3 regions of the Photorhabdus kleinii genome follow, and region 3 is predicted to be linked to each of the others. Evidence: predicted binding sites of a transcription regulator. Region 3 holds the regulator's gene; each other region holds the start of a gene.
The links. Region 3 encodes PhoB, which activates phosphate uptake and scavenging genes when phosphate is short. Its sites were predicted from a motif close to CTGTCATAAAACTGNCNNAT; they were not measured.
Positions count from the first base shown of each region.

Region 1 (9,822 bases), on a different contig from region 3:
TTCTGGAATTTCCACACCAAGCATCACAGGCAACAGGAAGTAAGTCCAGAAAATTAGCATAATGACGGGAATTGCCCGGAAAAAGCCCAATACCGCAGCTAACAAGTTAACCCAGAAGCCTTTCAGCATCGCCAAAGCAATACCTGCAACCGTACCCAATACAATAGAAATCGCCCCGGCCATCAAACTGATAACTATTGTCAACGCCGCCCCTTCAAGAGGACCATCAGGAAACGTACCTAACAGTAGATAGCGCCAGTTTTCTGCAATGACTGAAAAATCCATTTTAATGTCCTCTCGTTATAGCTTGTTGTTGACGCCATTGCCCCCAACCTTCCATGACGGCAATGGTGGCGATATACAGCACCGTTGCAACACCGAATGCTTCAAACGTTTTCAATGTTTCGGTTTCTACTTGACGCGAAGCATATGACAGCTCAGCCACGCCAATTGCCATTGTCAGTGACGAGTTTTTCACAATATTCATATATTGCCCTAGCAATGGCGGCGTTGCGATCTTCAACGCTTGTGGCAACACCACATAACGCATTGCTTGCCAGCCAGTGAGTCCTAGTGCATGAGCGGCATATTTTTGCCCACGCCCTATACCGCGGATACCAGCACGTAGCTCTTCCGCTACGAATGGCGCTGAATAGAGGGTTAAACCAATAAATCCAGCCAGGAATTCGAATGAAGGCCAGACCAATGGTAGACCTAACAGGTTGATTTCATGAGGCGTGTTCAGCCAAAGCATCACCTCTTGCGGCAATATTTGCCCTGAGGCGAAATACCAGAAAAACAGTTGCACCAGCAAAGGCGTATTGCGAAATAGCGTGGTGTAAGCAGTTACCGGCCAACGGAGAATTTTCAATTGGCTGTCACGAGCAGCAGCCAATACAAATCCTAGCAAGGTGGAAGCTACAACGGTACAAGCGGATATCCACAGCGTAATCAGGAAACCTTGCCAAAGCCACCCCAAATATTGGGGAGCAAGCAACTGTTCTGTAACAAATAACTCAAACATATCTTACAATTACCAGGTATTACCAATGACAAAGCCCCGCAACAACAAACGAGGCTAGTTACCAAGGGCTTATCACTTATATTAGGACTCTGTTTGCTGCTCCAAAGGCGCAAATTTAAAGTCACCTCGCGGTTGGGCGGATTTGGTTTCCGGGCCAAACCAACGGTTATAAATTTCCGCCGCTTCACCCTCTTTTTCCAGTTTTAGCAAAGTCTGGTCCACCGCCTCAACCAAGCGCTCCTGCCCTTTCGCCGCTGCCACTGCCTGATATTCACGGGTGATGCTAAAAGGAGAGATCTCAAATTCAGCTTTTTGGGCTTCCGGTACATTAGCCAGCAGACCAACTAACTTGGCATCATCCTGCGTGATGGCTTGTACATTGCCGTTACGTAACGCAGCAAAGGCCAGAGGCGTATCGTCATAAGAGATTACCTTGGCTGTCGGATAATGTTCGCGCAATGTAATTTCCTGTACTGTTCCTTTATCAGCACCAATACGTAAGTTTTTAATGTCTTCGGGAGATTTTAAAACACCTTTACGGGCAATAAATTTTTGCCCAGTGGCAAAGTAAGGAATTGAAAAATTAACCTGTTTAGCACGCTCATTAGTGACGGTAAAGTTGGCGGCAATCAAGTCAACTTTCTTTGATGCCAACAAAGGTAAACGGTTTGCCGGGTTAGTCGGACGAAGCTCCAATTTAACACCCAAGTCATTTGCAATCGCATTTGCGATATCTACATCATAACCTGCCAGTTTTTTAGTTTGCGGGTCAATAAAACCAAATGGTGGATTACTGTCGAAAACAGCGATCCGCACTGTGCCGGCTTTTTTAATATCATCCAGCTTATCCGCCTTCGCAGCACCAGTAACCAGTGTTAACCCGGCCAATAACGCCGTAATAAGAACGCGAGATTTCATTAAACACTCCTGACAATAATTAATTCTTTATTAATCATCACAAGCTATCAATTTCACTATAGTGCATGAAATAATATAAAACACTATACTTATAACTATTAACAATCATAAGATAAAAAATGCCGGTAAAAATACCAGCATTCAGATTATTGACCAAGTGGTTAGCGAGCTATTCGTTATCTTTCGTCAACAGCTTTTCCAGTTCATCACCACCTACATGCCGGAAATCCTGCCCTTTAACATAGTAGAAAATGAATTCACAGATGTTTTGACAACGATCACCTATTCGTTCAATAGAGCGTGCACAAAGCAGGACGGTCAGTACACTTGGGATGGTTCGAGGATCTTCCATCATATAAGTCATAAGCTGGCGGACAATGCCTTCATACTCTTTATCCACCTTTTTATCTTCGTGATAGATACGAATCGCTTCTTCCAGATCCATGCGGGCAAAAGCATCTAACACATCATGCAGCATCTGGATGGTATGACGGCCAAGGGATTCCAAACTAACCAACAGTGGTTGATGCTGATGTGAGAATTTCTCAAGTGCCGTCTGGCAAATTTTATTTGCCACATCACCAATTCTTTCTAGTTCAGCGATTGTTTTTGAAATTGACATAATCAGCCGCAGATCACTGGCCGTTGGCTGACGCTTAGCTATGATGCGAACACACGCTTCATCAATAGCCACTTCCATCATATTGACCTTATGGTCATCCTCAATCACTTCACGCGCCAATGCGGCATCCTGATTATGCATCGCGGTAATGGCTTTGGAGAGTTGCTCCTCCACCAGCCCACCCATTGCCATCAATTCAGTACGGACATGTGCCAGTTCAGCGTTAAACTGACCAGAAATATGTTTGTTGAGATTCAGATTGTCCATGTTACGCCCCGTAATTAACCATAACGACCAGTAATATAATCTTCAGTTTGTTTCATTTTTGGTGTGGTAAACAATGTGTCTGTATCACTGAATTCAATTAATTCACCAAGGTACATAAACGCCGTGTGGTCTGAACAACGCGCGGCCTGTTGCATATTATGAGTCACAATCACCACGGTATATTCAGATTTCAATTCGCTGATCAACTCTTCAATTCGACCGGTAGAAATCGGGTCGAGGGCTGAACAAGGTTCATCCAACAGCAAAACTTCTGGCCGGATCGCAATGCCACGCGCAATACACAAACGTTGCTGTTGCCCGCCAGATAGACTGTATCCGCTCTGATACAGCTTATCCCGAGTTTCATTCCATAAAGCTGCTTTTGTCAAAGCCCACTGAACACGTTCATCCATTTCTGCTCTGGAGAGTTTTTCAAACAGACGGACACCAAACGCGATATTGTCGTAAATGGACATCGGAAATGGCGTTGGTTTTTGGAATACCATGCCAACTTTTGCCCGTAGCAGCGCCACATCCTGTTTATCAGTCAGGATATTATTGCCATCCAACAAAATTTCACCTTCTGTCTGCTGCTCACCATACAGTTCATACATTTTGTTGAAAGTTCGTAGTAACGTAGACTTACCGCAACCCGACGGACCGATAAAAGCGGTGACTTTGTTCTTTGCAATATTCAACGTTATGTTTTTCAGCGCATGAAATTTGCCATAGTAAAAGTTCAGATTGTGGACCTGAATTTTGCTGCTAGCGATATCATTAACTATGCTCATTTACTTCTCTCTGTTGAAAATATCAGTCAGTGCTTTTTCTTGACAAATAGCACACGCGCCACAATGTTAATCAGCAATACACACAGGGTTATCAATAATACGCCTGCCCACGCCAGTTGCTGCCATTCGGAGAATGGACTCATGGCAAATTTAAAAATGGTAACCGGTAAGTTAGCAATTGGCTGGCTCAGATCGGTACTCCAGAACTGATTGGAAAGCGAAGTGAACAGTAATGGTGCCGTCTCTCCAGCAATTCGAGCAATGGCCAGCAACACACCGGTGATAATGCCGGATACCGATGCTTTCAGCGTAATGGCTGAAATCATCTTCCACTTCGGTGTGCCTAAGGCATAGGCGGCTTCGCGCAGGCTATCAGGAACCAGTTTTAACATGTTTTCCGTGGTTCTGATCACAATCGGCACCTGTAGCAACGCCAAAGCAATCACCCCCGCCCAACCGGAAAAGTGCTGTATTTTCGTCACAACGACCATGTAAACAAATAAACCGACAACAATAGAAGGGGCTGACAGCAAAATATCATTTATAAAGCGGATCACCTCTGCCAGCCATGAACGGCGGCCATATTCCGCCAAATAGATACCTGCCATGATCCCCAGAGGCGTACCGATAACCGTCGCCCACAGAATCAGTAATCCACTGCCAACAATGGCATTTGCCAAACCACCACCTTCCGTATTCGGTGGTGGCGTCATTTCGGTGAACAACGCCAATGACATGCCGTCGAAACCTTTGGTGACGGTGGAGAACAGAATCCATACCAGCCAAAACAAACCAAACAGCATGGTCGCCATTGATAACAGCAGAGCGAAGCGATTTTTTTGACGGCGCCATGCCTGTTTACGGCTACGTACATTGGCATCAATAGGCTTTTGTCTGTCTACGGTTGCCATATCAGCGCCCCTCATTCTTCGCCAAACGCATAATCATCAATTTCGATAGCGCCAGCACAATAAAGGTGATCACAAATAGAATCAGACCAAGCTCCATCAATGATGCGGTATGCAAACCAGACTCTGCTTCCGCGAATTCATTCGCCAGCGCAGAAGTGATGCTGTTGCCGGGCATAAACAGTGAAAAACTGTCGAGTTGGTAGGTGTTACCGATGATAAAAGTCACCGCCATCGTTTCCCCCAACGCACGACCAAGGCCCAACATGACACCACCAATCACGCCATTTCGGGTGTAAGGCAACACGATGTGCCAGATAACTTCCCAAGTAGTACAGCCGATACCATAGGCGGATTCTTTCATCATCACCGGCGTCTGTTCAAAGACGTCACGCATAACCGAAGCAATATAAGGGATAATCATGATAGCGAGAATGACACCCGCCGCCAGAATACCAATGCCAAAGGCAGGGCCGGAGAACAATTCGCCCACAATTGGCATGCTGGCGAGGAGATTACCGACGGGCTGCTGGAAATAGGTGGCAAACAACGGCGCAAAAACAAACAACCCCCACATGCCATACACAATACTTGGGATGGCAGCCAGTAACTCAATGGCAATACCAAGCGGACGTTTCAGCCAGTTAGGCGCCAGTTCCGTTAGGAACAGGGCAATCCCAAAACTGACAGGCACTGCGATAATCAACGCAATCAGCGAAGTAACCAATGTACCGTAAATCGGTATCAAGGCGCCAAATCGCTCTGCCGGAACATCCCATGTTTTCTGCCAGAGGAAAGAGATGCCAAACTGTTGAATACTAGGCCAGGAGGCAATAATCAGCGAGATAATGATGCCTCCTAACAAAAATAAAGTTATCAGCGCAGCTAGCCTAACCAGTGCGCTGAAAATAATATCGCCATTTTTACTGGGTGCTTTCATTGCCGTTTTTTGTTCGGCCATAGAGCTTATTCTCATTCGTGGTTAACTCCCCCTTAAACGGGGGAGAAATTAAAACGACAAATTTAATCGATATTTAAAGCAATCGATATTTAAAACAATCACTATCAACACGACTTAATACAGGGCCTTACCATTGCTATCTTTTATCTGGGTTTTCCAAGCCGCACGAACTTGCTCAATCACCTCTTTAGGCAGAGTTGCATAATCCAGATCGTTTGCCTGCTTACTCCCTTTCTCATAAGCCCAGTCAAAGAATTTCAATACTTCTGCCCCCTTCACTGCATTTCTCTGCTGTTTATGAACCAGAACAAATGTGGTGGAAGTCATCGGCCACGCATTTTCACCTTGCTGGTTTGTCAAATCCTGAGCAAACGTTTTATGCCATTCCGCTTTCTTCGCTGCGGCACTGAAACTCTCTTCTGTCGGGCTAACAATGTTGCCATTAGCAGATACCAATTTGGTATAAGCCAGATGATTCTGTTTAGCGTAAGCATATTCAACATAACCAATGGAACCCGTCAGACGCTGAACAAATGCGGCAACCCCATCATTACCTTTACCGCCTAAACCAATGGGCCAGCTTACGGTAGAACCTACACCAACTTTTTCTTGCCACGCTTTATTCACTTTAGAGAGGTAGCTAGTAAACACAAAGGAGGTACCGGAACCGTCAGCACGACGTATCACAGCAATATCTTGCTCCGGCAGTTTGACTCCCGGATTCAATTGAGTAATTGCTGGATCATTCCACTTTTTCACTTTACCTAAATAAATATCGCCTAAAGTTTTACCATCCAATGTCAATTCACCAGATTTAATCCCCGGGATATTAACCGCCAGTACCACCCCACCGATGACGGTTGGAAACTGAAACAAACCATCAGCAACTAACCTTTCGTCGGATAAAGGGGCATCGGAAGCACCGAAATCAACGGTATTTGCCAGAATTTGTTTTACGCCACCGGAAGAACCGATGCCTTGATAATTGACTTTATTACCTGTCTCTTTTTGATAAGAATCCGCCCACTTGGCATACACCGGTGCGGGAAATGTCGCACCTGCCCCGGTTAAGCTAGTGGCAGCAAATACAGACAGAGTTATCAAAGAAAACGTCGCTGCCATTATGCCGGCTATGGTGGTACGCATCAGTTTCATAATCCCTCCTAATGGGATATTGAGAATCAACAAGGAAATATATTCGTCAAATCAAAAAAGGTGCAGGAGGGAAAATAGGTCAATTTAATTACAGCAAAATGTCTTAATTATGACATTTTTATGACAGCGTAATGGAAACTTAACCTGAGACTGACATAAAACTGTCATCTCCACACACCATTAAAATCAAATATTAGGAGATGATTATCAAGCCGTTAAAAATTATCTTCCACGACAGGAATACAGACACGGATAGATAATCCCCCTTTGAGGCTGGTGCCCATTTCAATTTTCCCGTCATGAGCATCAATAATTCGCTGAACAATCGCCAGACCTAACCCTGTTCCACTACTACTGCGTGCTCTTTCACCACGAACGAATGGCTGAAATAACCGTGGCAAATCTTCCTGTTTGATGCCAGCGCCATTATCTTCTACCTGAAACCAAGCAAATTTATTTGTCTGACCACTACTCACTTTAATCCAGCCGTTACCATAGCGATTGGCATTAACCAACATATTAGCCAATGCCCGTTTAATAGAAATCGGATTGGCGTTAACAGTTATTGGGTTAAGAGACAGATGGTTTTCAATATCCTGCTCATAGCCATTTTCTGCGGAAATCACCTCTTTGAGAATAGAATTCAGCTCGCAGAATTCCATTGGCATTTCCTGCCCAGTACGGAGATAGTCAATGAATTGCTCAATAATGGCGTTACACTCTTCAATATCTTTATTGATAGATTCAGACAGATAAGCATCTTCCTTGCTCATCATTTCTGTTGCTAGTCGGATACGTGTCAGCGGCGTACGCAAATCATGGCTTACTCCGGCAATTAATATCGTACGGTCACTTTCCAATAACTTTATCCCGGAGGACATTTGGTTAAATGCGCGAATGGCTGCACGAACTTCCAGAGAACCCGCTTCCCGCACCGCTGGCATCATAATACCTTTACCTGTTTGCCTGGCGGCATATTCCATTTCCAGTAAAGGCCGGTTCTGAAAACGGATATAAAGCCAGATACAACCAAATATCAGTAATAGAATTGCCAGTGTATAGCGGAAAATAGGAGAGAATTGATTTTGTTCGATCTCAGTCAGAGGAACCCTGACCCAAATATCGGGGGCCAGATAAGAATTAAGCCAAAGTATAGGGCTATCTGTGTTTATCTCCAGACGAAGATCAGCCTTGCCGCCAAGGTACTCGCCCATCTTCTCACTCAGGAAATCATAACGTTTGGCCCAACGTAAACCTTGTATCTCCGCGTCAGATTCAGAATAGAGCGTAATACCCAACTCCTGATAAATCTCCCGGCGAACTACCGGCGATATCACCAGAAAAGAGCCATCCTCTAGCTTCAACTTTTCAGCCATTAGGGTACGAACTTCATACGCTAATACCTTATTGAACTGCTGCAAACTTGGCATAATAACGAAATTCACAACAACCAAGTAGCTGGTTACCAGACTGATGAACAGCATAGCCATAATCAAGAATAAAGTATGGGTAAACGTGCTGCGAGGGGAGAATCGCAATAATTTCATACACGAATTCCGTCTGGCACAAAGACATAGCCCAGACCCCAAATAGTCTGGATATAACGAGGATGTGTAGGATCTTCTTCAATCACACGGCGCAGACGTGAAACCAAGACATCAATCGATCGCTTCATCGTACTATATTCCCGGCCACGAGCTAAATTCATCAGTTTATTACGGGACAGTGGCACGCCAGGATAAGAAACCAGTACTTTCAATACGGCAAATTCTCCACTGGTTAATTGAATATGTTCATCTCCCTGAAACATTTCCCGCGTACTCAAATTGAGGCTAAACTTACCAAAATTAATAATCGCATCATCCTCAGCCGGTAGGCCCAATAACTTATTCGCCTGACGACGTAATACCGCCCGGATACGCGCTAATAGCTCACGGGGATTAAATGGCTTCGGAATATAATCATCAGCGCCAATTTCCAGCCCAACAATACGATCTACCTCTTCTCCTCTCGCCGTCACCATAATAATCGGTACCGGATTACTTTGGTTTCTCAGCCTTTGGCAAACAGAAAGCCCATCCTCTCCTGGTAACATTAAATCCAATACGATTAAGCTAACAGATTCCCGTGTCAGTAAGCGGTCCATCTGCTCCGCATTAGCAGCACTACGTACCTGAAAACCTTGTTCTGTCAGATAACGCTCTAATAACGTTCGTAAACGCATGTCATCATCCACCACAAGGATCTTGTTATCTACTTGCATTATCAAACTCCAAAAAACACTACATGCTTTGATAAATTTATCATTTTGAAAGAGATTAACCCAAAGATAGAAACCAGATATCTGTATTTTGAGACTATTCCTAATAGGACTTATTTCCACGGTTATTAATTCGAATGATTAATTTAGTGGTTTATTACTGACAATGAGAACGCAGTAATTCACTGTCAACTATCGAATTTCTACCGTTATTTTGCCACCCACCAACCCACCAATTAGCGCCCTGGTTACCGGCAAATCGATAGAAATCTATTTATTAGCTGGATTAAATTCATCAGGCAGACTAAACGAAAAATGCCCTTTGCTGCATATTATCTGCTTACCTCCGCCACGGTTTTTCCTTACTAACGAGGATCTGGATCGATAATGTTCAGTTCACCAACGTTTGAACAAAAAACTACTCGACGGTCGACTTTTCGTCACCTTTTCTCACTATAGTAAGCAATTTCGCTTGTTTTTTCTTCACTTAAACCTTAACCGCCTGTTTCATCACCAGCAAGATTCACAGCATACATACTATTCAGTACACAGAACCATAAATTATATGATGAACATTATAAATATTAGAGCCAAATATCATAATGAGTAGACAGGTAAAGCAATCTTGTTACCGAAAATGCTAACTCGAAACCGTCTGTTAACCATTTATCTCTCGTTTTAACATCCATGTTCACCGCAGTGGGAGCGTATCGTATTCTCTTGCCACGCAGCCGAATCCATCAACAGTGATAAATTTATTCAACCGACAACGCCCCAAATGTCACTAATGCGTTAATCTTGCAAAACAGCCGGGATTTATTGATTAATGACTAAAAACCGAGTCTTAATTTGACATCTACCAAAATGGGCGGTTTTATACACTTATGAGGTTAACTACAGTATCTACATCAAGATA
Region 1 is NZ_JAJAFY010000025.1:55,574-65,395, reverse strand. Features, by position in the region: gene LG003_RS13210 (amino acid ABC transporter permease) at 1-285, opposite strand, end outside; gene LG003_RS13205 (amino acid ABC transporter permease) at 287-1,024, opposite strand; gene LG003_RS13200 (ABC transporter substrate-binding protein) at 1,106-1,942, opposite strand; gene phoU (phosphate signaling complex protein PhoU) at 2,112-2,831, opposite strand; gene pstB (phosphate ABC transporter ATP-binding protein PstB) at 2,846-3,622, opposite strand; gene pstA (phosphate ABC transporter permease PstA) at 3,649-4,533, opposite strand; gene pstC (phosphate ABC transporter permease PstC) at 4,535-5,491, opposite strand; gene pstS (phosphate ABC transporter substrate-binding protein PstS) at 5,606-6,646, opposite strand; gene envZ (two-component system sensor histidine kinase EnvZ) at 6,862-8,193, opposite strand; gene ompR (osmolarity response regulator transcription factor OmpR) at 8,190-8,909, opposite strand.
Region 1: a site for PhoB is predicted at 6,754-6,773, ahead of pstS (phosphate ABC transporter substrate-binding protein PstS). Genes of this name have one in related genera too.

Region 2 (12,066 bases), on a different contig from region 3:
GGAAAGATAATTGACGTAAAAGGTCAGAGTTCCTTGAATTGATGGGGATAAACCAGATTCAGGTTTCATGATGATAGTTGAAGTAGAAATGTTCCCCGTTTTTACGGGGACAGCCCTTTGGGCTTTCAGATTGTTGACAAAGTGCTGGTTTTTTATCCGGCACTTTGTTTTAATTAAGTTCCGTTCATTCAACGGAGCTTGCCGCCATGCTAAGAACACCCCCTCTCCAGACTTTCCCGCCAGAAACGCTCTCGCTTGACGAACTGGTTCCTAAAAATCATTTGGTCCGTCAAATCGATGCCGCCATTGATTTCGAATTTATCCGCGAATGAGTCGCCCCATTGTATTGCCACAATAATGGCCGTCCTGCTATCGATCCGGTCATGCTGATTAAAATGATGTTACTCGGCTACTTGTTTGGTGTCCCCAGTGAACGCCGTCTGGTACAGGAAATTCAGGTTAATGTGGCTTACAGCTGGTTTCTGCGCCTCGGACTGACAGAGAAGGTCCCTGATGCCTTAACCCTGAGTCAGAACCGCCGCCGTCGTTTCAATCATACTGCGGTCTTCCAGCAGATTTTTGACCACATTGTTGAACAGGCGATGGCCAAAGGATTCGTAGGCGGACGCGTACTCTATACCGACAGCACCCACCTGAAAGCCAGCGCCAATCCGCATAAATCGGAGAATGTCATGCGGCCGGTTCCCCCCGGTGCCTATTTTGACGCACTGGATAAAGCCGTCACTGAAGACCGGGCGGCAGCCGGAAAAAAAGCCTGAAGCCAGCCCTAAAGAAACGGCAGAGAAAGACGAAGGTTAGTCCCACTGATCCGGAAAGCGGGTTTATGCACAGGACCAACAAACCCAGGTGATCAAGACGTTTAATGACAGGCTCAGGTATGGACATAGTCACTTTCCGGCAAATAAAAGTAATAGCTCAAAACGCGCGATCGCCGTCAATCTCATTGGCGCTATTAAAGATATAAAGTATGCGTAAGATCACACTGTTTTTAAATCAGGAATGAGGTGCGGAATGACAGCTATAAGTTTTTTATCTGGAAATATGTTTGTGAGACGATTAGTGTGGCCCCACAGGGGTTTCATATTTTGCCCAGAGTTGAAATAATCAATTCTTTTGTTAAAGAAATAATGTAGTAAAAATCCCATCATCACCGATAAAAACAGCGCTTATCGCGTGAATAATGGCGAGTTGATGACAGGAAGACAGAAATCAATCCTGATCAGTTAATCCCCAGGAATAAGGGGAACAGGGAGGTAATTTTTTTAAATATAGTCCATATGATGGAGGTTAATTAGTAATTAAACATTCATCAGATAGCAAGCGTTTTTTTCAAATTTACAAAAATATAAATTTGTAAGAAAGTGTTATAAATTCAATATAAAATCAAGCTATCTCGAAGTCATTATATTAATCTTTAGTTAAAAAATATTTTTATTACAATCTGTTATGATGATTAATGGCATTATCTATTTAGTCGTTGTTTTAATAACTTTGTTAATGCAGCCGGAAAGGAGTGGTGAAAGAAGAGAATCTTATATGCATGCTTCGTTTTTGCATGCGGTTTGTATTTCCTATTGATTGATAAGAATCGCCGGCAATAGTAATACCTGCTGTGATAGTTACTGTATTTAATATCAAATGAGTGATGATAATGGTGTTAAATACCAGTGCAGCTTGATAGGGCTAATCTGAAAATACCGCAGAAACTGCACTCGATACTGAGTTAAGTATCATCTAATTCCATGGGAAAAATTAATTCAAATCAAGTCACGATGTTTGTCATAGTGACTCATCTGAAACTTTTCCCAATGATGATAGATTTGTCTCTTTGTTAAATTCACTCCCAATCCCACAAGAGATGGTAACGATCTCGTGACCAGCGATAATAGAGCGCCAAGAAAGCATTAATATTGTTAATGGGAAATTGCTCGAAGTCGAAATGTTCATCTTCATCCAAATCAAGTAATTCGCTTATCCATAGCCGCGTTTCTGCATATTCCTCATGGCAAGGATCATTCAGTATTGCGATTAAATCTTCATAACCATCAATCCCGCCGGTATCTTCAAAGGGACAGGCGCGAGCACCATCCAGACAATAAAAAGGAAGCGGAAGATCATTTGCCGGATAATCACTGTTTTCTAAAGTAATTTCGTGTTCCCATTCATCACCAAAATCATAGAGATAGGTAAAAGATCGCCCTTTTTGTTTAATCAGATCAGCCAGACGGTATAAATCTTCTTCCTTGCCATCAGATGGGCTTTCTGGCATTTCTGTTAGTCGCAATTTGCCAATACGAAATTCATGTAGATGACTATCCTGCCATCCCATAATGATCTGTATCACGTCATGCAGCCTGTCAAATGAAATAGAGGCGGGAACGACAAATTGCCGCCAAATAGCGGGTTTTGAGTCTGTGAGCGTTACTTTTAATTGATAGAATTTTTCATTCATCACTAACCTCCTAATGGTTTTGAGATGATTCTTTCCATGTGTGCCATCTATTGTCAATATTTTATTGGATTTTCCTGGCTGGATTTACTGGAATGCCAGCATGTTTAGCTTTGTATGAAAAGCTTGGGCCATGTCATCAATTTCAGCGGCTAATGTTCATAATAGCTTTTAACAACGGATAACTTGACCTGACTCGTTTTCTCTTTACTGAATATCGATTGAGAGGATAATGTTTCTTTAAGATACACAGTGCTTAAGGTAGATATTTTAACTATTTTTCAGTTAGTTATCAGTTTCCTCGGATATATGCCTTCGTGCATAAGTTACTTACTCAGTATAGTTTAAAATTACGAGCAGGATCGATATATTCAGAAGTTTTGCTATTAACAAAAAAAACGCATATTATTTACATACCGTTAATCAAATATAGAAGATTAATAACTGTCCTGACTCAGGAAATCCTTAACTAAATTACAGATAAATGAGTAAGGTGTTTTTTTATGCGTTAGTTTAATAGCTCAGTGTAGCAATCTGAATGGTGCTGCTTGAAGTTGTATCATGGATAGTAGTTGATTAATCACGGATTTTCTTATTGTAAAACCACTCCTATTAATAAGAAAAGGTTATGAATTTTTGGTGTTTTATTGCATAGATTAAAGGAAACGAGTAAGTATGCTGTTGAGTAAAAAAATCCAAGAAAATTTCACTTTGATATGCTTATTTGGTTTTATTTCATTGGCCCATTTAAGCCTTGGATATCAGCTAAAGTTTATATATGTATTTAGCGCTTTTTCAATTCTGATATTATTATCTAATTTTAACAAATATATATATTATATTTTTGTATTCATGATTGGATTAGTTGGCGTGATCTATTCTCCTGTTGGATTGAATTATGGTTATCCCGATATAAATTCAGTGGGATCTTTAATTTATACGAATAAAAATGAAGCGTTCGAATTTATCAGCGGGCTGCCTATTTTTACCTATTTAGTGGTGTCAGCTATTATTATATTAATGATTTTATCTTTTAAGATAAAAGCGACGCTGAAGAGAAAGAGTACAATATTTTTATCACTATTTTTTGTATTGTCAGCTTTCTGGTCACCGGTAAAAGGATATATAAATTCCGGTTTCAATCCTGACTTTAATCTATTGGCATCAGGATTACCCGAAGTTAGATTTTTTAGTGATGTCGTTGAGAGCTATAAAGAAGTTAATTCAGAAAGAATGAGGTTCGCTGAAATAATAAAACAGAAAGACTCTTGGCAGCCGGTGGTAAAAGAGGATAAATATGAAACCTATATCATGGTCATTGGTGAAAGTGTTCGAAAGGACTTTATGAATGCGTATGGTTTTCCTTATAACAATACGCCGTGGCTGGACAAGGCGAATGGCAAGATATTTACAAATTACATCTCATCAGCGGCATCGACTCAGTTATCTTTGACTAACTCACTGGCTCTGAAAGGTGAGAATGCGATCAATTTGAATGATAGTGTCATAACATTGGCGAAAAAAGCCGGGTTTTATACTTATTGGATATCTAATCAGGGGATGAAGAGTGCTTTTGATTCTCCAGTTGCGTTGATTGGACAACAGGCAGATAGCGTCCACTTCCTGAAAAGTGGCAGTTCTGATGACCGGCGTTATTTGCCTGATGATAAATTGATGCCTTATATTAAAGAAGCATTGATACCAGAAAAGAAGAAGAAACTGATTGTTATTCACCTGATGGGATCTCACCCACAGGCGTGCGTCAGAACGAATGGAAAATATGATCTGTTCTTACAATCGGAAGAAATTTCTTGTTATGTAAAAAGTATATCTAATACAGATAAATTGCTTTCTGAAATTGCGTCTGAGGCTAATAATCATCATTTAAGATGGACGATGCTTTATTTTTCGGATCATGGGCTTTCTTATGTTGATAAAGGAACCGATCAGGAAAACCTGACACATGATGATGAAAATAAACAGAGTTTTCAGGTGCCGTTTTTTATTACTGGCAGTAATTATTCTTATCGTGAAGAGATAACGGCACAAAGAAGTGGATTGCATTTTCTGACTCTATTTTCTGAGTGGCTTGGAATAAGAGAAAAGAATATTCCCGATGATTGTAATATGATGTCTAATAGTCAATGTAGTGGGCAAAATAAGATTGTTACCTTTAAAAATGAAGTTAAAGATTATGATGAATTAAATGAAGATCTTCCCGATACACAATTCTTGTCGAAGAATATCAATTGATAATTTATGTTAATTAATTATTATAGTGATGATTTAATCATTGAGTAAAATTAAATGACACAAGGGATTTCTTCTAAAGAAGAGATCCCTTTTACAATCGTCCACACTTTAGTTGAGTGCTGATGAGATATAATGTTTCATCTTATGTTATCGGTATTTTGTTATTCTTAGGCTGATTCCAATAATATAGCTTGCTTCTTTGGTGCTGCTTTAGCTAAAAAAATACACTTTGTGATTAGATATAGGAAAGCGTATCTTTAATACCAGAGGGAATAAATTAAACGCTGAGAATTTTTTAAAAGCTTACAAACCTTCGCTACAAGACGAGCATCTACATCAATATTATATGGGGAGGTGTATGATAAATGAATATTTATTCGATGCTATATAAATAATTTATAATATTGATAATGAATCGAAGAATATATTATAGTGTCAAACTTTTGAATCAATAAAATAAATGATAATTTGCTGTTATATATACCCTATGGATTTCAAGATGCATCGCGGCGGCAAGGGAGCGAATCCCCGGGAGCATAGAGAACTATGTGACCGGGGTGAGTGAGTGCAGCCAACAAAGAGGCAACTTGAAAGATGACGGGTATATAAGTAAAATATAAGGAAGGTCATAATGTAGAGTTTGTTAATATAAAAAATATCGATAAGGTTAATCTCGTTGAGATCAAGTTAAATATCACCAACAACGACATCTTAAAAGAATACTAATCTGTTTATGAACTAATATCGTCATGATATTAGTTTGATATAAATTCTTTTTTTAAAACAATAAATTATCGGTGGGATTTGGCTGTATCTAAAAAGACTTCTGATAAATATATAAGTAATTTTCTTATCTAAACTGTGATTTATACCAGTAGTTATTTCAGGTTTAGTAGTTAATTATTAGAATGATAGAGGACTCTTAGTGCAACTTAATCCAATGAAGGGGTACAAAAATGAATGAAGCTGTAGATGTTCTTATTTGTGTGGATGTTGATGGTATCATTAATGATTATAATAAACTGGGAGCAAATCCAGACAACTCTACAATGGTAGATAATAAATATTTTCATTACATTACTAATAATGAAAATGCTTATACACCTAAAGACAATGCTACGGGTGAATTGATAGTAAAAATGGGTGTTGGCGATACTATCAGGTGGAGAGTAATATCTTTAACTCAACAGTTGATACATTCAGTAAACTTATACAAAAAAACTAAAGAAAATAGCTATAAAGCGATAGCACCGATAAAATATACTCAAGAAGTAACAAGGGTCAATTACCCAGAACAAGATGATAATCAATTACCCGGTACACCGTTTAAATATGGAGTAGAATCTGTAACACAATCCTGTATAGAATCAGAAGGTAAGAAATCAGGTAGAGAAAGATTGACTTTTATAATAAGCATACATTATAACCTTGAGTTAATTGGGTATATTTCTCATAGCTCTTTTATTCACGTTTTGTAAACTACAAAATTAATATAAGATAATAGGGATAACATTATGAATACTACTGATAATGCTGAATTTTCTAAGAGTATAGATATTTTAATATGTATCGATGTGCAATCTATCTTAAATAAGTTTGACAGTCTGAGCCAGGATTATAAAAAGCCGACTAAAATTGATGATAACTTGTTATATTATATTACCACTGAGAATCAAGCGTATTCTCCCGAGAAAAACGCTACAAATTCACTTAAGGTTACAGGTAAGGTAGGTGATGTAGTTAGGTGGCAATCTTCTAGCATATCTGCTCAATTTAACCATAAGGTGTTTTTATATCGTATGGAAAAAAAGGATGCTAATGATTGCATTTCTCAACCAATGACGGTATATACATTAACTAATGTTGTTGTCCCTAAGCTTAAAAAAGCGCTAATACCTCCAGAAGAAGATATTATTGAATTGCCACAAGCGCCTTTATCCGATTTTATCTATGAAAAAAGACATATTTACTATCAAAAATCTACGCTGCGTAGCCCAGGTATAACTCAATATGCATGGTATATATCTATCTATGATGACTTAAATAAGCTGGTTGGTTATTGCTATCATACGCCATTAACGAGTATCGTTATTTCTGAGGATTAATTGTAATTTAACCATTTAACCAGCTAATGTAACTTAGTATTTTAATTTGTCGAATTAATATACGTGTTACGCCAAGGATAGGCAGAATTGCATTTAATATAAAAATTAAAAGTTTCACTGCCATATTACTTAATAAATATATCAAATTTATTTTCATTTTATTATTAAACTAGAAATTTATAGTTAAATTAATTATTCGGTATTTTATTTTTTTTACTACATGTTTTTATTGTTAATTTATTATAAATAACAATAAAAAATTAATTTTACAGTTAAATATCACAAAAATATAATATTAACTTAAGAGAGGATGTTGAATTACTCATGTTTGCAAATGGTGATTTAATACTAAAAATAATAATTACTCATTTCAATATTAACATGAAGTTTATTTATATATTGAATAATTGTTGCAAATATATAGATAATTTATTTTTAAAAACTATGATTTATATCAGTGGTTTTTTTGAACTTAATTATTAATATAATAGATGATTGTTAAACAATCTAACACTTTATTGTGAAGGAGAATAGATATGAGCGACGCTATAGCGATTTCGAAATATCAAACTGTAGATATTCTTATTTGTGTGGATGTAGAAGCTATTCTTAGTAATTATGATTTAAGTAAATCAAAAACACTAGGGACGGCGAAATCAGTACATAATAAATATTTTTATTATATAACAAGCAATGGGAATCTTTATACTCCTAAAAATAATGCTAAAGGAGAGTTGGAGGTAATTATTAATGTTGCTGATAGCATTAGATGGAGGCCAATGTCTTTGACGCAGCAATTTGAATATACAGTACTTTTATGCCGCATGAGATTACAAGCTGATGACGGTGGTGATGTTTCGCTTATAACATTACCGCAACTTGATTATGGTGATATTTCTATTCCTTATTTGGCTAAAGCTGATAATAATAATATAAGTAGTGTGGTATATAAAAGAGATGGAGAAAGTCATGGTGGACTAATAACACGATATTATCATGAATCAACAGCGCAGAGGGTGGGGCGTGGTTCGTATGTCTGGTATATGAAAATATATCGTAAAAAACAACTCATCGGATATATTGGTCATGATCCTTTCATTACAGTTCTAGATAATTAAATACTTATAAAACCAATATATAAAAACAGGAATAGTATTATGAATAATATTGAATATACAGAGCTGGATGATGCAAGGTCCATTATTGGTGTACAACTGATTGATGTTCTTGCTATTGTTGATGTAAAAGCTATCACAAATGATCTCGGTAATTCTATTAGTAAGGACCCTGGCAAACCAACGGTAATGGATGATAAATACATTTATTACATTACTTCTCAAAATAATATCTATGTTCCCAAAAATAATGCTCAAGGTACACTTTTAATTCAAGGTAAGGTAGGGGATATCGTTAGATGGCGGGCCTCGACGCTATCAGCTCAATTTGATGATCAAGTATTTTTATATCATATGGCAGGGGTAGGTGCCCAATCGCTAGTTTCGCCTCCAACTCTAACTTCAGCTATATCTCAAGTTGCGGCTCCAAGTAAAGAGGCAACGTTAGGGACTAACCAAGACTATCCTGTAGTACTGGAAACTCGTAATATTTTCAATCAAGGATCTAAATTACGTACTCCAGGTATAGCCAAATATTCATGGTATATATCCATTTTCGAACGATGGAATGTTAAAGATAATATTGGTAATCTTGTTGGTTATCTTGCTCATTCTCCAAATATTCAAGTGGTTGATTAAATTTAACATTACTTAAAAATTTAATAAATCAACCATGAAATATTAAAAGTTGGTAAGTAATCACTGGAAAACAGCGTATAATTTCCAGTGATTTTACTTTATTTACGATGATTAATCGTCATCTAATTATTCAACTAAATGATATATACCCTATGGATTTCAAGTTGCATCGCGACGGCAAGGGAGCGAATCCCCGGGAGCATAGTTAAATATCAGGAAAGTATCACTTTAACGCAAAAGAAAATGTTGAATTACTCATGTTTACAAATTGTGATTTAATACTAAAAATAATAATTTTTTGATTCAATATTAATATGAATTTCATTTATATGTTGAAAATTTATTGTAAAAATACAAGTAATTTTATTTTAAAAACTATGATTTATATTAGTGGTTTTTTTGATCTTAATTATTAATATAAAAGATGATTGTTAAACAATCTAACACTTTATTGTGAAGGAGAATAGATAATGAGTGACGCTATAGAGAGTTCTAGATATCAAGTTGTGGATATTCTGATTTGTGTCGATGCAGAAGCTATCGTTAGTCATTATGATTTAAGTAAATCACAAACATTAGAAACTGCGAAAGTGGTATCTAATAATTACTTTTATTATATAACAAGTACTGGGAATCTTTATGCTCCTAAAAATAATGCTCAAGGAGAATTGGAGATAACAGTCAATGTTGCTGATGACATTAGATGGAGGCCAATGTCTTTGACACAGCAATTTGAATATACAGTACTTTTATGCCACATGAAAGGAACCGCGATTAGCGGTAATGATGTTACGCTTATAACATTACCGCAACTTGATTATGGTGATATTTCTATTCCTTATTTGGCTAAGGCTGATAATAATAATATCAATAGTGTGGTATATAAAAGAGATGGAGAAAGTCATGGTGGACTAATAACACGATATTATCATCAATCAACGGCTCAAAGAGAGGGGTACGGTCAATATACTTGGTATATAAAAATATATCGTAAAAAACAACTCATTGGATATGTCTGTCATGATCCTTTCATTAGAGTTCTAGATGACTAAATACTTAGAAAACTAATATATAAAAATAGGAATAGTATTATGAATAATATTGAATATACAGAACTGGATGATGCAAGGTCCATTGTTGGTGTACAACTGATTGATGTTCTTGCTATTGTTGATGTAAAAGCTATCACAAATGATCTCGGCAATTCTATTAGTAAGGACTCTGGCAAACCAACGGTAATGGATGATAAATACATTTATTACATTACCTCTCAAAATAATATCTATGTTCCCAAAAATAATGCTCAAGGTACACTTTTAATTCAAGGTAAGGTAGGGGATATAATTAGATGGCGGGCTTCAACTTTATCGGCTCAATTTGATGATCAGGTATTTCTATATCATATGGCAGGAGTAGGTGCCCAATCACTAGTTTCGCCACCAACTCTAACTTCGGCTGTATCTCAAGTTGCGGCCCCAAGTAAAGAGGCAACGTTAGGGACTAACCAAGACTATCCTGTAGTGCTGGAAACTCGTAATATTTTCAATCAAGGATCTAAATTACGTACTCCAGGTACAGCCAAGTATTCATGGTATATATCCATTTTTGAAAGATGGAATGTTAAAGACAATATTGGTAATCTTGTTGGCTATCTCGCTCATTCTCCAAATATCCAAATAGTTGATTAAATTTAACATTACTTGAAAATTTAATAAATCAACCATGAAATATTAAAAGTCAGCAGGCTATCACTGGAAAACAGGGTATAATTTCCAGTGATTTTATTTTCTTCATTCCTGAGAAAGTATCCATTCATGTAATAATGGAATTTTTTATTAAAACTCTCATTGAATACACGTTTTTATTTAATTGTTTTATCTTTTAATTTCCAAGAAAATTATTTTAAAAGTAATTATAAGAAATAATGGGTAGATCTTATAATGTGAATAACCATTTTATCGGATAAAAACCCTCATCAGTATATGGACAAGGATTTTTATAATCGAATGATTGGATGATTTTTTTGTTTTAGAGAGAAATAGTTTCTCATACTACATGTCTTACATAGAAAAGAGATATTGAAATTAATCGAGTCCTTTTGCAGGAGCCTCCCATATTTTGAAAAATCGTTTTACATTGCTTGCGGTGTAAATAACGGTATGGGATATATTTCGATGACCGAGATAATCTTGAATAAGGCGTGTATCTCTTCCTAAATCAGCGAGAGCATAACCACAGGAATGTCTTAACATATGTGGATGAGGTGAAATATTGACTAATGCTTGTTTGCCATAACGCTTTAATAAACCATAAACTTGTTGGCGTGAAATAGCACCTGATTTTTGTGATAAAAAGACCCACTCTGTATCTGATTCTCTCCAACTCTTTCTAATATTAAACCATTGATTTAAAGCTTTAATTTCTTCTGGTATTAGTGGATGTGTTGTTGATAATCCCCCTTTTAATCGTCTGACATGAATAATTTCTGAGTTAAGATCAAGATCGGATAACGTTAGATTGCATAACTCGCTCACTCTAAATCCATGAATGAAGCACATTAGTAGCATGCAATAATCTCGCTCGGCATGATATCCTTGACGTGCTTTTTCTAAAATCGCATTAATTTCATATCTGGTTAAAAACTTACGTTTCTTCATGAAAATAATTCCTGTGAAATTGGGGCGGATAGTTATAGGTAGAGAAATAATATTAATCTACCGGAATATATCAATTAATAGAACTTTTATAAAATTATTAGCTGATAACTCTATTTATTTTGGCAAAAATCTATAAATACCGTTTTTAGATAGTTATAAATAGCCATTTTTTAATAGAAAATATCAGCTTGTAAGCTTTGCAATTATATATTTGGAAATTATTTAACAACAAAAAGAAACTAAACAGAATGCACCAAACTGTAAATATGTTCCTATAAAACGACTGATTAAGTCAAATTTTGTGTAATTCCAAATTGCTAATCTTTAACTATTTATAATATATGGCTTTTTTTCATTATTTTTTACTATTTTTCATACTTTACCATCAAATTATTGTAAAAAATTAGTGGGTTCATCTGAATTCAATCAAATATTAATTCATTAATTAGATTATAAGTTCAAATTAATGTCTTTTTTAGAATATTAACTCCGAAATATCATGCATTCTTAGTTTTTTTGACTGAAAAAAACAGTTTGGTGCATTTTGTTTGGTTTAGAAAATATTAATCCGAGATTTTTAAACTATTTTGCGCTGAATATTAGGTGCATGGGGCTGGAGTCCTGCACGGTTATTTTTTTATGGTTATGGGTATTTTATCCTTAAATTCAAGGAATTAGTTCACATGAGATTGAATAAATTGGTTATGGCCCTGGGGTTAGGTGTGGCTTTGGCTGCCGGTTCGGTAAATGCAGCGAATCCTAGCCAAGGTCACGGAACGGTGACTTTTACCGGGTCTATTACTGATGCGCCTTGTTCTATCACCCCG
Region 2 is NZ_JAJAFY010000012.1:28,405-40,470, forward strand. Features, by position in the region: partial or broken gene LG003_RS08620 (transposase) at 207-868, shown strand; gene LG003_RS08625 (plasmid pRiA4b ORF-3 family protein) at 1,859-2,473, opposite strand; gene LG003_RS08630 (phosphoethanolamine transferase) at 3,146-4,723, shown strand; gene LG003_RS08635 (AidA/PixA family protein) at 5,680-6,201, shown strand; gene LG003_RS08640 (AidA/PixA family protein) at 6,238-6,828, shown strand; gene LG003_RS08645 (AidA/PixA family protein) at 7,365-7,946, shown strand; gene LG003_RS08650 (AidA/PixA family protein) at 7,986-8,582, shown strand; gene LG003_RS08655 (AidA/PixA family protein) at 9,053-9,634, shown strand; gene LG003_RS08660 (AidA/PixA family protein) at 9,674-10,270, shown strand; gene LG003_RS08665 (tyrosine-type DNA invertase) at 10,667-11,239, opposite strand; gene LG003_RS08670 (fimbrial protein) at 11,923-12,066, shown strand, end outside.
Region 2: a site for PhoB is predicted at 2,974-2,993, ahead of LG003_RS08630 (phosphoethanolamine transferase). Genes of this name have one in related genera too.

Region 3 (12,066 bases):
AGCGTGTTGGCTATCACATTTGATTTCAATCAAAAAAGGAGCGTTTTGCTGCATAATCCCGGCTAGGCACTCCTGTAATTGTTCAGGAGAATTCACGCAAAAGCTATTTACCCCTAATCCCTTAGCCAGTTGACACCAATCATAATTAGGAATTTTCGTTAGATCTGCTCTGTTATCTTTATTATTAAAGTAGCTTGCGGAATAAGAGGCATTGTTGGAGACAATAAAAAGTATATTACGATGGTATTTTGATGCAGTGGCTAATTCCATTCCCTGCATTAACATACAACCATCACCTGTGATCACCATACATTTCCTGTCCGGTGCTGCGAAGCTAGCGCCTATTCCGGCTGGAATACTCCAGCCCATAGGCCCGAGTGTCGTAGCGGATAAGTATGCTTCAGGTCTGCGGGCGACCCAATAATGACCAAAGAATGAACGATGCGCGCCAGAGTCTACACTGACAATTCCATTTTCTGGAAAATGTTCTTGGAGAATATTGATATAGGATGCGGGGTGTCTTTTTGCATCACCTGTTGCACTAAAATCAATAGGAAAATATTTGGGAACGGTACTGAGGTCTTTTACCCATTTTTCCCGTGTTAGGCATCCAGATATGAGCGTGTTATGGTAGTACTCGCCAAGAGTGTCTAGAAAAGCACTACTATTTGCAGTAATCCCACAAGTAATATCAAGGTATTTACCAAGATATTCAGGATTTGTATCAACCTGAATAGTTCTACCAGAAAGTTGTAATTCTGGAGACCAGAGCATTGTACTCCATTGGGTTGTATCTACCCCCAATAAAATAATGCCCTCCAATCCCGGATCTTTAAATGCTTCAATAGCTCTGGGGCTACCTGAATAACCATAAATACCGAGCGACAGAGGATGATCCTCTGGAAATATCCCTTTACCACTAAGTGTTGTTGCTACTGGAAAATGATACTTTTCTGCAAATGCTAACAACATATCAGCAGTTTCAGATGTTTTACTACGTAACCCCGCGAGAATAATGCAATTATGATTTTTTCTTATTAATTGTTCAAGTTTAGGTGAACATATTTTATTAATATCTACTGGGCGATTTTTCCAGGAATCAGAAACAGTTGAACTAATATCGGGGCGGTTTCCATCATATTCGTTTAAAATTTCCTTACTTACTCCCAGATACACTGGACCTCTTTCAATTCCTTTCATTGCCCTGAGTGATTCTCTCAGAAACCGACTGATTGATTGACCAGCTTTAGCTTCAAATGTTGCACGAGTTACTGGAGAAAAAATCACTTGTTGATTAATCCCAGATTGGGTACTGTCCTGTAAAACATTGTGCATTTCCATTGTCGATGAAATTTGTCCAGCTAAAAGTAAAACAGGGAAATTATCTGTATAGGCAGAAGCTATACCTGTCAGAGTATTCGTAACACCGGGACCACCAATGACCAGACATATACCAAAATTGTCAGAGACACGGGCATGTCCTTCTGCCATATAAGCAGCCCCCGTTTCACAGGCGGTAACTACTGGGGCAGGAAAAACATCTAATACTGAATCATTATCTTTCGGGTAGCATTTCATGAATGCGTTTATGAGTTTGCCTGGCACCATGAAGAGATGAGACGCACCTAACTGGCGTAGTTGCCTCAATATATGAGATGCTCCACTTTCTTTCTGCTTATGATCTAAATATGTCATAGTTCATAGCCCTATAAAGTGTATATTTTGTGTTTTCATTATTTCTAATGAATCTTGATGAAATGAGTCCGGGTATCGAACATTAGGCATATCTGCAAAATAAGGTTTCGGACTTTTGGGCAAATAATCGGAAACATGCATACTATGTTGTGCACGATCCCGAAGATATTGTAGGTATAGTTCATTATGTTGCTCTGATGCAGAAACTGTCCACTGTAACGCTAATTTTGTGTTGTCAGGCACTTTATCAGGATAAGTACTTCTGTGAGTTATTCTATTATCCCAAAGAACGAGATCACCAGCCTTACTCATGATCACTTTTTCGTATGCTTGCGGAGTATTTAGCATATTCTTCACAGTGGTTTGATTCAGTCGATGAGAAAAAGGGATTAATGTTATTCCTCCTCCATAATCAGGATCATTATCCTGCAAATATATAGCACATTGCATAAATTGTAATGGTGCATCTGGATTGATTACCTCATTCGATAAAAAATACGCATCATTGTGCCAAGGGATATAAACACTCTCCCGAATAGTAAAATTAGGAAATAAAGAAAAAGATTTCCTAAAAATTTCCTTGATAACTGTAACTGATTTATCATCCAAAATAGCATGAAATACTTCAGTGTTTTTTAATATATCTGTTGGCAAAAGAGTAGAAAGATTATTTATTTTTTATGTTTCTGTATAAAAATTCCTGATAATTTCAATTTCTTCTTTTTCTATTGCTTCAGGTATTACAACATAGCCCATTTCGTGTATTTTTTCCTTGACATTCATATTGATAACCTTATCTAAATTAATAAACCGATTCTGATTGGAAAATCATTTCTTCGAACGTAATACCAAGTTGCTCAAATTCTTTAAAGAAAGAAGGGAATGAACAATGAACATCTTCATAACCATCAATAAAATTAGCTTGTTGGCAACGTAATGATGCTACAAATAAGGACATAAAAATACGATGATCCCCCCAACTGGAAAGCCTGCAATTTCCTGAATAGGATGGTGCTCCATGAATTTCAAAACCATCATAAACACCATTTATAATCAAAGGCTGAATGTTGACACCCAACTTTTGTAATTCTTGTACCATTGCTTTTATTCTTGGTGATTTGTGAAGGCGGGTAATATACCCGTCATCTTTCAAGTTGCCTCTTTATTGGCTGCACTCACTCACCCCGGTCACATAGTTTGCTATGCTCCCGGGGACTCGCTCCCTTGCCGTCGCGATGCATCTTGAAATCCATAGGGTATATATGATGAAAGAAACTTTATTTTTTAAAAAGGGTTGTCAACGGCTTGTGAGTTATTAAGCTGTTAAACTTGGTTAAAACCATCGTCTTTAACAAAACCTGTGGACTTCTCCCTCCTGAATGCTAATTGTGAGTAAAACGCGTTTTTAATATTAGGGGAAAGAGGGATAGCAAACAGCTCGAAGAATTGTCATTTCGTTGGGCGTTCTTGTTTCTTGATGTATGTTGGCGAGAGCAAGTCACGCAGTACATTCAAAACCAGTAAGGGTAATGCCTTGTCGAAATTTCCTTCCCGCCTTTATGCTGGCGGGAGTATCCTTTTAAGGAAAAAATAACGGCATTCAGTTCACTTTGGGAATACTTTTTATTGTTTTCCGCTATTGTTTACCATAACGAAACTCAGGTGAGAGTTTACTTATCCCAAGCCCATTAATTTTTTTCACTTTAATTTGCACGGGTATCCGCTCTTTCATGGCTTCGATGTGGCTGATGACTCCAATGGTTTTACCGGAAGCATTTAAATGATCCAGTGCATCAAGAGCAATATCAAGGGTTTCTGGATCAAGTGTGCCAAAGCCTTCATCCAAGAACAGTGAGTCAATACTGGTTTTATTGCTGACTAAATCAGATAGCGCTAAAGCCAAGGCGAGGCTGACCAGAAAACTTTCGCCACCGGAAAGCGTTTTGGTATCACGAATAGCATCGGCTTGCCAGGTATCAATCACTTGTAGTTCAAGACCATCACTGTTTTTACGTTGCAAATCGTAGCGTCCGTGCAATTTTTTCAGCCGTTGATTGGCGAGATGAACCAAATGATCCAGTGTTAATCCTTGAGCAAAGCGACGGAATTTAGCGCCATCAGCCGAACCAATCAGATTATTAAGATAACTCCAGTCATCATAATTTTGTTGGCAATGGCTGATCTCTTCCAATAAGGATTTTTGCTGTTGACGGCGTATTGCATCATTACCAAGCAGGTTTTTCAGCTCTCCTTGTTGTAAGGTGTTTCTTTTTAGCTCATCAGTAATGTTTTCCAACTGTTCGGTCAGTTGTGATTTTGTATATTGATTAAGTAACTCAGGGCGATTTTTCCGATGTTGTTGCAGAGTTTCTGCTGCTTTCTGACATAGGGCGTTGGCTTGTATCTGTTGTTGTTCAAGCTGTTCTTTGAGTTGTTGCAATTCCTTACGTTGCTCTTGCGATAATAGCGCCGATTCAACGGCATGCTGATCGGCAAATGGGCTCTTTGCTAATGCAGCATTGAAGTTTTGTTCTGCCTGCTGTTTTTGTTGCTCAGACTGGTTGTAGTTTTTTTCTGTCTCATTAATGGCGCCGGTCAGTTGGCTAATATTGGATTGTGCCTGTTGCAGATGTGATTGTGACTGTTTGTACGCTTCTTCCAGTTGTTGAGATTGTTGTTGTAATGCCTGAGTGATGTCCGTAACAGATTGCTTACCAAATAGTTGTTGGCGCTGTTGTTGTGCTTCTGCGAGTTGCTGTTTCTGCTGCTGTGCTGTTTGATTAAGCCCATTTAAACGGCATACATATTCTTCTTTCTGTTTATGCAATGATTCAATCTGATTTTGAATGACCGCTTCTTCTTTTTGGATCTGTTGCCAGTTTTCATGACAGTTTTGATATATCTGCCACTCCTCTCTACGTTGTTGCAGCCAGTTTTCAGTATCATTCAGCATTGGCAGGGATAAATTATATTGCTGTAATTCTGACGTCATTTTTTCGATGACATCAGTTAGTTTACACTGCTGTTGTTGTATCTCTGGCTGCAATTCAGATAAGTGTTTTTTCAGTACATTGTGTTGATGTTTACTCAGTTCAATATTTCGTTCAATTTCTTTAATGCGTTCTTGATGAACAGTCAGTGTTTTTTCTGTTTTTTGGTACGTTTTTTCTGTTAGTTCAAGTTCGGTTAATTGAGTCTGGCAAAGCTGATAAGCAGATTGGTTTTGTTGCACAAATAGTTCAAGAGCGGGTTTATCCGAAAGAGAAATTTCGATCTGTAATATTGCGCAGGTTTCCTGCCATTGTTGCGTTAATATATTCAATCGTGGTTCAGCATCAGCAATTTCTTGCAAAATATGGTCGTATTGTTGCTGTTGGAACTCTTTTTTATTAACCAATGATATTTTGGTGGCTTGCAGCGCTTCAAATTGCTGGCGTAAATCTTTTAACCGTTGTTCTGATTTTGGCAGTTCAATATTTTGATAATCCTGAATTGCAGGATGATGTTCAGCACCGCATAGTGGGCAAGGAGAACCTTCCTTGAGCTGTGCCCGCTCTTTTTCCAGACTGACAATCTTTTGTTCTAACTGAATACGTTGAGTAAGATCGGCTAAATGTTGCTGTTTGTCTGAGAGTTGTTTATCGATGGATTCAATTTGAACAGGAAGTTCCTTTAATAATTTTTTCGGTTGTTGTAAGCGAATATGATGGCTGGCAATAGCGGCTTGTAATTGCAAGATTTGCGGCGACAGGATCTCCAGTTTATGTTGCAGCGGTAGCTGTTCCTGATATTGAGTTAATTGTTTTTTTAATTTCTCTGGCGAATATTGTTTTTGCAGAGTAGAAAATTGTTGCTTGGCCTGCTCAAATGCCAATTCCAGCGGTTGGTTATTTTCAATTTGTTGTTTTAAGTCTTCCCTTTGTTTGTTCAGGTTATTGTTAAGTTGCGTGATTTCGGCAGTGAGCTTGCCAACTTTTTGCGTTTGGTGATCAATTTGTTGTTGGTGTTCTTGCCGCCAAGAGAATTGGTGTTGCCAAAAAGCCAGTTTTTCGCCGAAATATTGATGATAAGGTTGTTGCTCGAAATAATTTTCCAGTTGTTTTCTTTGATTGGTGAATGATAGGGCGCGCTGATTTGCTGTGTCATATTGTTGACAACGGTTTTCAAGCGCGGTTTTCTGCTCGTTGATTTGTTGCTGAGTAAGATTGAGCTCTTTAATCTGTACCGCAATTTGATGATCTAATGGAATCACCTGTTCTGTTATCAGCTTTTCTTGTTGTTGCCGGTGTTGTTGATACTCTGCTCTGGCAGAATCTGCATGAGTCACCTTTTGCTGTATCGGCGTGAGCGTCTGTTGTTGTTGATGAAGTTGCTGACGCATCTCCGCCAACTGTTTGCTGATTCTCTGATGTTCATATTGCGTTCGGTTTTTATCATCCAACAATGGGCGCAGTGTTTCTGCGGGTTCACTGCTAGCCAGTTTTTGCAGTTGCGGCTCTGCATGAGTAAGCGCTTTTTCTGCCTGCTGTAGGGAAGCGTTGTTTTCAGTAACAAGTTGCTCAAGTTCTTCCGCTTGTGTCAGCCATTGTGCCGAATGTTGTAATGTTTTTATCTGCTGATTGAGTTGTGATTCTGCATGGGTGAGTTGTTGCTGTTGTTCCAGATGTTGTTGATACTGCTCTGCCGTTAGCAAATCAATGGCGGACGCTTTGACTTGCAGAATATCCAGCTCTGACTGTGCTTGTTTATGTTGTTGGTAAATTTGTTGGGATAAAATTCCGTAAATTTCAGTGCCGGTTAACTCTTCCAATAAATCAGCCCGTTCGTTTGGCTGAGCATTGAGGAAAGCAGCGAAATCTCCTTGGGATAGCAATATGGATTTGGTGAAACGGCCGTAATCTAATCCAGTAATTTCAATGATTTTTTCTTTCTTGTCCTGGATTTTATCGGCCAGAATTTTACCACTGCTGCTAAGGGCGAGTTCCACTTTAGGGGCTTGCAGATTGCCATTGGGTTGATTACGCGCTCGCCGTTGGCTCCAGAAAGCACGATAAGCGACACCTTTCATTTCAAACTCCACTTCAGCCAATGATTCCGCAGTGTGTCGGGTCATCAGCTCATTTTGTGAGGTAGAAATCGTCAAGCGTGGGGTTTCGTGATAAAGCGCAAGGCAGATCGCATCCAATAAGGTGGTTTTACCCGCGCCGGTAGGACCGGTTATGGCGAACAAACCACTGCTGGCAAACGGTTCTGCTGTGAAATCAATTTTCCATTCACCTTGTAATGAATTGATGTTTTTTAGCCGTAGACTCAAAATCTTCATGCCTGCTCCTCCTTGTTTTTAGCCTGATAGATATCGTTCAGTGTTTGTTCGAAAAGGGTGGTCAGACGTTTTTTATGTTCTTCATCTTCGAGTGCTGATTGTGCAAGCCGTCGGGCAAAAACTTCGTTAACGCTAAGTTCTGTCAAAGTTTCTCTGTCTTCTTGTGCTAGCCTATTTTGTTGCTGTGTTTTACTACGTCGTAGCAGAATGACTTCGACAGGAAGCTCTGCAACCATTGATCGAATCCTTTTCTGGATATCATGGAGGTAATCTTGGGTTGCAACTTCAATATCCAGCCAGACGGGTTGTTCTCCTTGATAGTTATTAAAAGTTTGCAACTGTTGTTCAATGTGTTGCAGGTTACCCTTGATTAGTTGCATGGGCTGATATTGCGGAATGGATAAAAGCTTGATGGATTCCAGTTTGTCTTGAATAAATTCCACCAAACAAACACTTTTCTCTTGCCCGACTTCATCGAAACTAAGAGGAATAGGGGAGCCGCTGTAGCGAATATGTTCAGATTTAGCCACTATTTGTGGCCGGTGAATATGCCCAAGCGCAATATAGTCTACCGGCGGGAAAGCTTGCGCCGGGAAGGCATCCAATGTACCAATATAAATATCCCGCACCGAATCTGTAACAGTGGCGCCAACGGTCGTCAGATGCCCGGTAGCAATGATAGGTAAGGGCAAATTCAATTCATCACGTAATTCACATGCTCGCTGATAGAGTCGATGATAGTGTTCTGCAATAGCTTCTTGTAATACGAGTTGTTTTTGTTCTCCTGACTGACCAGCCTGGCTGATCATAATATCTCTTGGCCGCAGAAAAGGGACTGCACAAAGAATTGCACCGGTATTGCCTTGTTTGGTGGTGAGTACTTTTATCTGTTTTTGTTGATCTTTTTCTGCGTGAGCAATAACGGTGGTATTTAGGCAGGAAAGGAGTTCTTTTGATTCATTTAATGTTGCTACTGAATCATGGTTACCACCAAGGCTAATTAACTGACAGCCGGTCGGTTGTAGTTCAACGACAAAGCGATTATATAGTTCACGGGCATAGCTAGGCGGTGAGCCCGTGTCAAATACATCTCCGGCAACAATTAATGCATCGACCTGATAATGTTCAATCTGTTTAATCAGCCAGCGCAGAAAATGTTGATGTTCAGCAGCCCGGCTTTTTGTAAAAAAATATTGGCCAAGATGCCAGTCCGAAGTGTGAATAATACGCATATTTTCGCCGTCATTGGTTAAAGTGAAGCATGATTATAATCGCTATATTCTGGATGTCGCTTTTAAATCTGATTTCGTGAATATATCTTCGAGCGGCTTCGCATTCATTATGAAATATGACAATTGTTAAATTAATTATTGCGAAATCGATTGCAGATAGAGGATAACCAAGGCAGGATTTCATAAATTTGTCATAAAACTGACGCATAATGCTTTTTCAAACTAAGTAGCGTTTATCTCAATATATTAACGGGATTAATCATGGCAAGACGTATTCTGGTAGTTGAAGATGAAGCTCCGATTCGTGAGATGGTCTGTTTTGTTCTGGAAAAAAACGGGTATCAGCCGGTAGAAGCAGAGGATTATGATTCTGCGTTGGCATGTTTATCTGAACCATATCCTGATTTAGTGTTATTGGATTGGATGCTCCCCGGTGGTTCTGGTTTGCAGATAATTAAGCAGATGAAACGGAATAATAATATTCGCGATATTCCGGTGATGATGTTGACTGCCCGTGGTGAAGAGGAAGATCGGGTGCGTGGCCTCGAAGTTGGGGCAGATGACTATATCACTAAGCCTTTCTCTCCTAAAGAGCTGGTTGCCAGAGTTAAAGCGGTATTACGGCGTATTTCACCGATGGTCATGGAAGATATCATTGAAATGGATGGTTTGGTTTTGGATTCAACGTCCCATCGGGTGACCAGCCAGGATAAAGCACTGGATATGGGGCCGACGGAATTTAAATTACTGCACTTTTTTATGACTCACCCTGAGCGAGTCTATAGCCGTGAACAGTTGCTTAATTATGTTTGGGGAGCAAATGTTTATGTTGAAGATAGAACTGTTGATGTTCATATTCGCCGTTTACGTAAAGTATTAGAGATTGGCGGCCATGATAAAATGGTGCAGACCGTTCGTGGTACGGGCTATCGTTTTTCTACCCGTTACTAAGTCTACGCACCGGAGAATCTAATGTGTTAGAACGTTTATCTTGGAAAAAACTGGTTTCAGAACTGTTTCTCTTTTGTTTGCCTGCGGTAATTCTGTCGATATTTATTGGTCATTTGTCCTGGTGTTTATTTGTTTCGGTATTTTTGGTGCTGATATGGCATGGTTATAACTTGCTGAAACTTTCGAATTGGCTATGGTTGGATCGCAGTATGTTGCCACCGTCGGGGAGAGGAGGGTGGGAGCCAATTTTCTATGGTATTCACCAGATGCAGCAACGGAATCGAAAGCGGCGTCGTGAGCTGGCGCTGTTGATCAAACGGTTTCGTAGCGGGGCGGAATCATTACCCGATGCTATTGTGATGATGACAACGGAAGGTAATATTTTCTGGTGTAATCGTTTAGCACAACATTTACTCGGTTTTCGTTGGCCTGAAGACAACGGACAGCATATTTTTAATTTACTTCGCTACCCTGATTTTAGCCGATATATCCTTTCCAGGGATTTTTCGCGCCCTTTATCCATTGAATTAAATAATGGGTTCGCTGTTGAGTTCCGGGTGATGCCTTATTCTGAGGGGCAATTCTTAATGGTTGCCAGAGATGTGACTCAGAAGCGAACACTGGAAAATGCCCGTCGTGACTTTTTTGCCAATGTTAGTCATGAAATGCGCACCCCTCTAACCGTCTTGCAGGGTTATTTGGAAGTGATGCAGGATCAGGCAGAGGATAGTTCGCTAAATAAGAAAGCGTTGAATACGATGCAGGAGCAAACCCGGAGGCTGGACGGTTTGGTGAAACAATTGTTGCAACTGTCTAAAATTGAAGTCGCTCCCCAAATTGATATGAATGAAGTCGTTGATGTGCCTTTGATGCTTAAAGTATTGCGTCAGGAAGCCACTGCGCTAGGTAGTGAATGTTATAAGATTAATTTTGATATTGGTGAAGGCTTAAAAGTGTTCGGTAATGAAGAGCTGCTTCGCAGTGCAATGTCGAATTTGGTTTATAACGCGGTTAACCATACTCCTAAAGGGACTCAAATTGATGTCAGTTGGAAAAAGAATTCCCATGGTGCTGAATTTACAGTGAAAGATAATGGGCAAGGTATCAGCGCTGAACATCTACCTCGTTTGACCGAACGTTTTTATCGAGTAGATAAAGCGCGTTCCAGACAAACTGGAGGAAGTGGTCTCGGTCTTGCGATTGTTAAACATGCCTTACATCATCACCATTCTCATCTTAAAGTTTCCAGCGAAATAGGCAAAGGAACGATCTTTAGTTTTACTTTACCGGCAGGATTGATTGTACCTGTCAAAATAACCAGCAGAAGAGATAGGAATAGTTTGATTAACAGTAATAATTAATCTTCGTAATTGATTATTATTTTTTCAGGTTAAAAAAAACGCAAATCATATAGTGTTTATTCAATGATAGCTAACAGCAATCACTAGTTTTGAAAAAGAGTGCGGCATATACTTCTGCATTCTGGTTTATCTATTGCCTTCTGGCGCTATAAAAGTTTTACTTGTGGGCAGTTGTTGGCGATTCTATCTATCATGACCACTATAATCTGTCTTCAACAGATACCTGGTGAATATTATTTTGATAATAAATCGTTAAATTAGGGTTCAATATTGTCAATATGGGCTTAACTATTGATGATATTTATATTATTCAGGCCATTAAATATGGTAACAAAACATTAATAATCATTATGACACATCGTTTATCATCTAAGGATATTTGGGCATTAGGGTTTATGACTTTTGCTCTGTTTGTCGGGGCGGGAAATATTATTTTTCCCCCTATGGTGGGGTTACAATCAGGTGAATATGTTTGGCTAGCAGCATTAGGCTTTCTAGCGACGGCGGTTGGTTTACCCGTCATTACAATCATCGCATTGGCAAAAGTTGGCGGTGGTATTGAAGAGCTGAGTTCACCTATTGGTAGAGTTGCTGGTTTGCTGCTTGCGACAGTTTGTTATTTGGCTGTTGGTCCTTTATTCGCTATCCCACGGACCGCAACTGTCTCTTTTGAAGTAGGCATTGCCCCGCTTACCAGTAACGGTGAGTTACCCCTGTTTATCTACAGTCTTATTTATTTTGTGTTGGTAATTGCTGTTTCTCTTTACCCAGGCCGTTTGCTTGATACTGTCGGGCATGTGTTAGCGCCTATCAAGATGTTGGCGCTAGGTATACTTGGTGTTGCTGCTTTACTTTGGCCTGCCGGTGATTCAATTCCAGCGATTGATGTTTATCAGCAAATCCCATTCTCCAGTGGTTTCGTCAATGGTTACCTGACAATGGATACGCTGGGTGCGATGGTTTTTGGGATTGTCATCGTTAACGCAGCGCGTTCAAGAGGCGTTGCCGCATCTTCATTATTGACCCGTTATGCGATGTGGGCAGGTTTTATTGCCGGCTTTGGTCTGATACTGGTTTATCTATCGCTGTTCAAATTAGGCGCTGGTAGTGGATCGTTAGTGCCTCATGCAGAAAATGGTGCGGTCATTTTGCATGCCTATGTTCATCATACTTTTGGTGGTGTCGGCAGTATTTTCCTGGCTGTGTTGATTTTTGTCGCCTGTATGGTGACTGCGGTTGGATTAACTTGTGCATGTGCTGAGTTTTTTAGCCGTTATCTGCCCCTGTCTTATCGTTCACTGGTTTTGATCCTTGGAGGATTCTCCATGTTGACTTCTAACCTTGGTTTGAGTCATTTGATTAAGATTTCTATACCGGTACTGACAGCTATTTATCCACCTTGTATCGTTCTGATTGTGTTGAGTTTTACGCTGTGCTGGTGGCACAATTTTACCCGTATTTTAGCTCCGGTAATGTTAATTAGTCTGATGTTTGGTATTTTGGA
Region 3 is NZ_JAJAFY010000037.1:19,792-31,857, forward strand. Features, by position in the region: gene LG003_RS16365 (thiamine pyrophosphate-binding protein) at 1-1,695, opposite strand, end outside; gene LG003_RS16370 (phytanoyl-CoA dioxygenase family protein) at 1,699-2,349, opposite strand; gene LG003_RS16375 (hypothetical protein) at 2,498-2,848, opposite strand; gene LG003_RS16380 (AAA family ATPase) at 3,332-7,018, opposite strand; gene sbcD (exonuclease subunit SbcD) at 7,015-8,250, opposite strand; gene phoB (phosphate regulon transcriptional regulator PhoB) at 8,512-9,201, shown strand; gene phoR (phosphate regulon sensor histidine kinase PhoR) at 9,225-10,562, shown strand; gene brnQ (branched-chain amino acid transport system II carrier protein) at 10,913-12,066, shown strand, end outside.